One region of the Rheinheimera gaetbuli genome, then DNA from elsewhere that is predicted to be linked to it. Evidence: riboswitches for the same ligand, from Rfam matches in the RefSeq annotation. Region 1 holds a riboswitch; the other holds the start of a gene.
The links. Region 1 has a riboswitch for cobalamin ahead of ACYVIC_RS06485 (ABC transporter ATP-binding protein). Riboswitches for the same ligand answer to the same signal wherever they lie in the genome.
Positions count from the first base shown of each region.

Region 2: another riboswitch for cobalamin. It lies ahead of ACYVIC_RS17460 (TonB-dependent receptor domain-containing protein); the one in region 1 lies ahead of ACYVIC_RS06485 (ABC transporter ATP-binding protein).

Region 1 covers NZ_BAAGTL010000006.1:336,348-339,802, reverse strand. The annotation lists gene ACYVIC_RS06495 (SirB2 family protein) at 90-533, opposite strand; gene ACYVIC_RS06490 (hypothetical protein) at 716-1,105, shown strand; cobalamin riboswitch at 1,185-1,361, shown strand; gene ACYVIC_RS06485 (ABC transporter ATP-binding protein) at 1,439-2,221, shown strand; gene ACYVIC_RS06480 (FecCD family ABC transporter permease) at 2,218-3,210, shown strand; gene cobO (cob(I)yrinic acid a,c-diamide adenosyltransferase) at 3,219-3,455, shown strand, end outside.
Region 2 covers NZ_BAAGTL010000028.1:228,925-232,379, reverse strand. The annotation lists gene ACYVIC_RS17475 (ketopantoate reductase family protein) at 1-78, opposite strand, end outside; gene ACYVIC_RS17470 (VanZ family protein) at 45-401, opposite strand; gene ACYVIC_RS17465 (YajQ family cyclic di-GMP-binding protein) at 494-976, shown strand; cobalamin riboswitch at 1,048-1,233, shown strand; gene ACYVIC_RS17460 (TonB-dependent receptor domain-containing protein) at 1,271-3,046, shown strand; gene ACYVIC_RS17455 (substrate-binding periplasmic protein) at 3,127-3,455, opposite strand, start outside.

The sequences.
Region 1 (3,455 bases):
AATAATTTACTTAAAAAGTATTATCGTCAGCAAAACGTTCTCGCCTTTGCGGTATTGCAGCCCCTGCAGTGCAGGGGCTTGTTTCAGTGCTAACTTATCGCCAATATCATCGACTGTGCTGCATCAATATAAGCATTTACATCATCGCCAGAGCCTTTTACTTTCAGTCGATGGGCATAGGCCAGCCGGGCACTCATCACAAACCAGAACAGCGCGCTCAGAAAACCCACAATGCGCCACATTTTCGATTTTGCCCACTTCAAAGCAAACGTAATAGAAAGTACATAAAGTACGAAACCAGCGAGTTTTGAAGACGCCCAACCATTAACGAACGGATACAACTGCAGTGGATTGACACTTATCAGATAGATAGCCGTGGCAATAAACAGCGTATATAAAATATGCGGGCCAATTTTCAGTAATTTGCTATTAACCTTGTCAGAGCCTTTAATGGTTAAGGCAAAGTTGATTAAAAAGAACACCAGTGTTAGTGCAATTAAGGTTAAGTGGGTATGCTTTATTATCATGTACATCGTGTATTTCCCCAAGATTATATTTTTGCCGGTCAATATAGCGTTTTTTACCCGGGATGACGATGCTGATGTGGTAAACATTTCGCACCACCTACCTGAGCTTTTTAACGCGTTACGATTGCAAAAATGGCACAATCTGTTTAGATTGAATAGCAACACAAGCGGAACAACAGGAAGTCAAAATGAAAAAGTGGGTCAGCGCCGTTATCGCCTCTGCCGTATTGTCTGGTACAGCAATTGCCAATACACAAGACTATAAACTGGTAACAGTGGCCGGTTATCTTAATTTCTATTTGCTGAATTTAAATGCCTGTGAGGACTTTCATCCATCAGTGCGTGCTGCTGCTTATGACGCAGAAAAACATTTGTACCCGCATCTGGATAAGTTGTCAGCAAAGTTAGGCGATCATCCGGACAACCAGAAAATGGTAGCCGATATTGTAATGAAGCGCCGCAATATGCTGAATGCGCAGATTGCTGAGGGTGATTTTACTATTGAGCACTGTCAGGCGATTGTAAAAATTCTGAACGAAGATGGCCTGGATAAAACCTTACTTAGCGCGCTTAATTAAGACGCCTAAGTTAGATAGTATCGTTACAAACCGCTGGCTATATGCCGGCGGTTTGTTTTTCTGCGGCAGATAAATTCTGTTACACTAAGCGCGTTTTGGTGCGGCTTGCGCCGCTGAAAAGGGAAGCAGGTGAGATGCCTGCACTGTACCCGCAACTGTAATAAGTGCTGCAATCAAAAACCACTGGCCAGCGCCGGGAAGGAGATTGTGGGTTATCACTTTGAGTCAGGAGACCTGCCATACACCCATTTATGCACCGCTGTGCGGGAGTTCACAGCAGCGTCTGCACCGTTTGTTGGCGGGGCTGGCTGCTGCTTTTGTCAGGAGTGAGTTTTGCTGAAACTGTCTGCAGTATCTTTGCAGTTGTCGGATAAAGCCGTGTTGCAGGATATTAATTTTGCGCTTCGCGATGGCGAGTTTATCGGCATTATCGGCCCTAACGGCGCTGGCAAAACCAGCCTGTTGCGTGTTATTCAGCGTGCGCTGCAGCCATCTGCAGGCCAGATCCATCTGCACCACAAGCCACTGGAGCATTACCATGCTACTGAACTGGCTCGCACTGTGGCGGTAGTTAATCAAACTGCTTTGCCGTTGTTTGCGCTAACCGTAGAGCAAGTTGCCAGTATGGGCTTGTTGCCGCATAAAAGCTGGTTTGAGCAAAACACCAGCCATGACAGTGCTATTGTCGCGCGTGCGCTTGGCAAAGTTGGTCTGGCAGACAAAGCCCGGCAACTGGTGGATACCTTATCTGGCGGTGAGCTACAGCGATTATTTATTGCCAGAGCACTGGTGCAGAGGCCACGGTTATTACTGTTAGATGAGCCAACTAATCATCTTGACGTTAAATATCAGCATCAGGTGCTGCAACTGGTGCGCGAGCTGCCGGTAGCAACACTGGCCTGTTTACATGATTTAAACTTAGCGGCGTTGTATTGCGATAAGTTATTGTTACTGCATCAGGGCGCTCAGGTGATATTTGGCACACCACAGCAGGTGTTACAGCATGATATTTTGCAACGCGTGTTTGACTTGCCCTGCCAGATTAATCAGCAACATGGCCGGCTGCAGGTCAGCTTTATACCACCGGCATTTAGTCATCCGGTAGCACTGTTATGAGTAAGCGTTATTATAGCCAGGCGATGTTTGGCGGCATTATAGTGCTGCTGGGCAGCTTGTTTATCAGCTTATTGCTTGGCAGCGCAGCAATAGATGCCGGGCAATTGTGGCGTGTACTGACATTTGCCAACGCTGTGCCTGGCCTTAACGATACGATTATCTGGCAAATACGCTTACCACGGTTGCTCTGTGCCATGCTGGTAGGCGCCGGTTTGGCTATTTGCGGTGCAATTTTACAAAATGTCAGCCGCAACCCGTTGGCAGATCCTTACCTGTTTGGCCTGATGGCCGGAGCTGGCCTGGGCGCTACGCTGGTAAGTGTGGTGTTACCGGTTGGCCAGTTTAGCCTGGCAGCTGGCGCCTTTGTGGGGGCGTTGTTTGCTGTATTGCTGGTGTTTGCTGCCTGCAGTGGTAAGCGCTGGCAAAAAATGGAAATTACCTTGCTGGCAGGGGTGGCGGTGTCTTTTATGCTCAGTGCCATTAGCAGTTTTATTCTTTATTTCGCCGAGCCTTTTGCCGCCAACCGCATTATGTTTTGGCTAATGGGCAGTTTAAGCCGCAACGATTGGTACAGTGTGTGGTTATTGCTGCCTGCGGTGGTGCTGGTACTGTTGCTGGCACTGGCGTTGCGTCGTCAGTTAGATGCGTTATTGCTTGGTGATGACAGCGCCCGAACTTTGGGAGTTAACACCGTGGCGATACGGTTAATATTGTTGCTCGCCACCGCGCTGCTTACTGCGATTATTGTGTCGCAATGTGGCGGTATTGCTTTTGTGGGGCTGATGATCCCACATATAGTGCGGCAGTTATTTGGTGTTACAGCAGTACCATTGTTACTGGGCAGCGTGCTTACAGGGGCAATATTTTTGATTTGGGTAGATAATCTGGCCCGAACGGTGCTGCCACAGCAAGAGATCCCGCTTGGGGTTATTACCTCTTTGCTTGGCAGTGTGTTTTTTTTACTGATGATGCGAAGCCGGGGACATTGACACAGCCTATGACTGATGAATTACAGAAACAACAACGACATAAAAGCCGGCAGCAGCGGCTAAAAACAGAAGTGGATAAAGCCATAGCTGCCGCCACCGATGAACGTGGATTACTATTGGTTATTACCGGCAATGGCAAGGGCAAGTCAACCTCTGGCTTTGGTACCGTAGCGCGTTTTGTTGGCCATGGTATGCGCGCCGCTGTGGCACAATTTATAAAAGGTAGCTGGGACTGCGGTGAGCGT
Region 2 (3,455 bases), on a different contig from region 1:
TGCCGCCAGCAGGCCAATAGCGCCCTGGCCAACGACTACCCAGCTTAACGCTGACTGCGGGGGCGTAATGTGTGCCATAGTGCCCTAAGCAAGTAAAAGCTGGCAATGCCGCCAATATCGGCCAGCCAGTCCCACCAATCGCCATTACGCCGGGTAAAGTAGTGTTGGGCTAACTCTACTGCGCCGCCATAAATCCCAAGTAACAAAAATGCTGGCCAGGCGCTGAGTTTAAAGCCTTTCCACAGTAGGGCAGTGAGAACAGCAAAGATACCGAAATGGGCAATTTTGTCCATGTGGGCAAAGCCACCGCCAATCCGATGGCCGCTTAGCTCAGCCAGGAAGCCGGCAGTTGCCAGCGCAAAGCACAATACACATACCCAACGATAAAAAACCTGCGACACAGCTACCCCCTGTCAGAAACGGCGCTCGGATTGTAGCAGTTTTCTGGTTATAATCACCAGCAGACAGAATGGCTTATGCTAAGGAGATTTTAATGCCCTCATTCGATATCGTGTCAGAAATTGATATGAACCAGGCTAGAAACGCGGTAGAAAATGCTAAGCGGGAGCTTGAGACCCGCTTTGATTTTCGCGGCGTTGACGCCAAAATTGAGCTAAACAAAGAACAGATTGAACTAACCGCTGAAGCAGATCAGCAAGTGATGCAGTTGTTTGATATTTTTGCCATTAAAGCCAGTAAGCTGCAGCTTGATGTTAGTAGTTTCAAAATTGAAAAAGAAGACCGTCATGGTAAATTCGTAACGCGCTATGTCAGCATTAAGCAAGGCATTGACAAAGACATGGCGAAGAAAATCATTAAACTGGTTAAAGACAGCAATATTAAGGTACAGATAGCTATTCAGGGAGAAGAGTTGCGGGTAACGGGTAAAAAGCGTGACGATCTGCAAGCGGTAATGCAATTAGTGCGCACATCTGATCTGGGCCAGCCTTTCCAGTTTAAAAACTTTCGCGACTAACAGGTTATATTTAGCCGTCCAGACACCTGTTGACATTTTAGGTTGATTGCGTAAACTGCACGCGGCTCCAACACGGAGCCGCTTTTTCTGGTGCTGTAGGCAACTGCAGTTAAACGGGAATCTGGTGTAAATCCAGAGCTGCCCCCGCAACGGTAAACAACTGAGCTGTATTCATAGCCACTGTCGCAAGATGGGAAGGCGAGTGCAGGCGCAAGCAGGTTGTCAGCCCGGAGACCGGCCAGAAAAATCCTTCAACCATATTAAATGTGCGGCGGGCACGTTTTCGGAGCTTACATGTTTAAACCTGCTTTGGCGGCCTTGTTGGTCGCATCCTGTTTTTCAGCTGCTGCTGAGAACATCGAACATATTAGTATTTACGCTAACCGCACCGCCGTGGCACAACAAGACGTGCTGGCCAGTGTCACAGTGCTGGAGCGCGAAGATATCGTCGCGCGCCAGGCCAACGATTTACCGGCCTTACTGGCGCAACTGCCGGGTATCAATCTGGCCAGAAGTGGTGGCCGCGGCCAATTGAGCAGTCTTTTTGTACGCGGTGGCGAAACCAAGCACACTCTGGTGTTAATTGACGGCGTACGCACTGGTTCGGCTACGGCTGGCGCAAAATCACTGGCTATGCTGCCTTTAGAGCTGATTGAGCGTATCGAAGTTATCCGTGGCCCGCGTGCAGCCTGGTACGGTTCAGATGCACTGGCTGGTGTTATCGCTATTACCACAAGACGTGCCAATACCGTTGAGCTAAATGCTAATGTTGGTAGTTACGGCCAGGCAGGTACTGATATCAGTTTAAGTCACAGTGCAGCTCAGTTAACCTTGCGGGCTACTGCAGGGGTAAGCCGTGCTGATGGTTTTAATGTCCAGCCTGCACAAGATCCGGATCGGGATGGATACAATCAGAAGTTTATGAAAGCGGCGGCAGACTATCAAACAGCACTGGGTTTATGGACGGCTCAGGTTGATGTTAATTCCGGCTATTATGAGTTTGATACGTCCTGGGGTACAGAAGATCAAGCCGATACCTTAAACCGCACCTATTTACTCGGCTGGGGTCATCAAACAGGCTCATGGCAGCACCAGGCTCAGCTAAGCCGGCAGTTAGATCGTGATGTGAGTTTCGGCCCGGTGTCCAGTAGCCCGTTTACTACCGAACGTGATGAGTTTAACTATCAAACCACAACGGATCTTACCGACAAGCTGGCGGTATTGTTGGGGGTTAACTGGTATCAGGAAGAAGTGGCAAAAGCCGCACCAAGCTTTGAGCGTGACAATCGTACTAACCGCGCGCTGTTTACCGGTGTTAGTTACCAGCTGAGTCAGTTAAAGCTTGAAGTTGCCGCGAGACAGGATAATGCAACTCAGTATGGCAGCAATAACACCTGGCAACTTGCGACTGGTTATCAGTTCAACGAGCAATGGGCACTGCGCGCCAGCCGCGGTTCGGCTTTTAAAGCGCCGACGTTTAATGACTTATATTTCCCGGGTGCCAGCAACCCGGATTTACTGCCGGAACGCGCAATTGCCGATGAACTGGCGCTAGATTTCACAACAGCGGCTGCGCAAATAAGCCTGGCGTGGTTTAACCGCGACGTAACTAATCTTATTCAATGGGTTATTACGCAGCCGGAAAATATCGCTAAAGCTGATATTGAAGGCATAGAATTTAGTATGGCTTATCAGTGGCAGCAGTGGTCGCAACGTTTTGCTTACACCTGGCTGGATGCGCGCGACAAGTCAAATGATGCCCGGTTGTTACTGCGTCCGGAAAACAGTATCAACTGGCGTGGTGGTTTTAACGCCGATAGTTGGTCAGCTTTTATCACGGCAGATTATCAAAGCCGCACCAGGCAGCCATTTGACTGGGCAAGCGGCAGTAATTTCCCTGATGCACCTGCTCATACTTTATGGGGCTTAGGTGCCAGTTATACGGTTTCAGCAGCACTTACAGTGCGCGCCAAGGTGGACAATCTGTTCGACAAGGATTATTACACCAATCATGGCTATGCCACGGCCGGTACTAACTTTGGTATCAGTGTTAGCTATACGCCGCAATAGCCGGGTTGGGCTTAAACAAGCATGCTTATCGCATGCTTGTTTATCCACAGGTTCTGTTTTTGGCTGGTTGCCGCAAAGTGTTATTGTGCTGCCATATCCGGATAATGCAGGTAATCGTAATAGCGTTGAGGTTGAATAGTGCTGTTAAGAAGCCGCCATAATTGCTCTGCCAGTGCTGTATTCTGCTGATAAAAGGCCTGGCTAAATACCAGATAACCGGTGGTCTCATACAAGGGGGGATACACTACAATCAGTGGTTTACGCTGGCTAAGCAAGTCAGCGCCGGCAACATCATTCACTTTACACAGCGTGGTGGTGGCATCAACCCGACCGGACAATACCAGTTCTAACGCCTGCTGCTGTGAGCGCACAGGCACCACGCTTATACCCGCTGGATAATCTGGGGTAG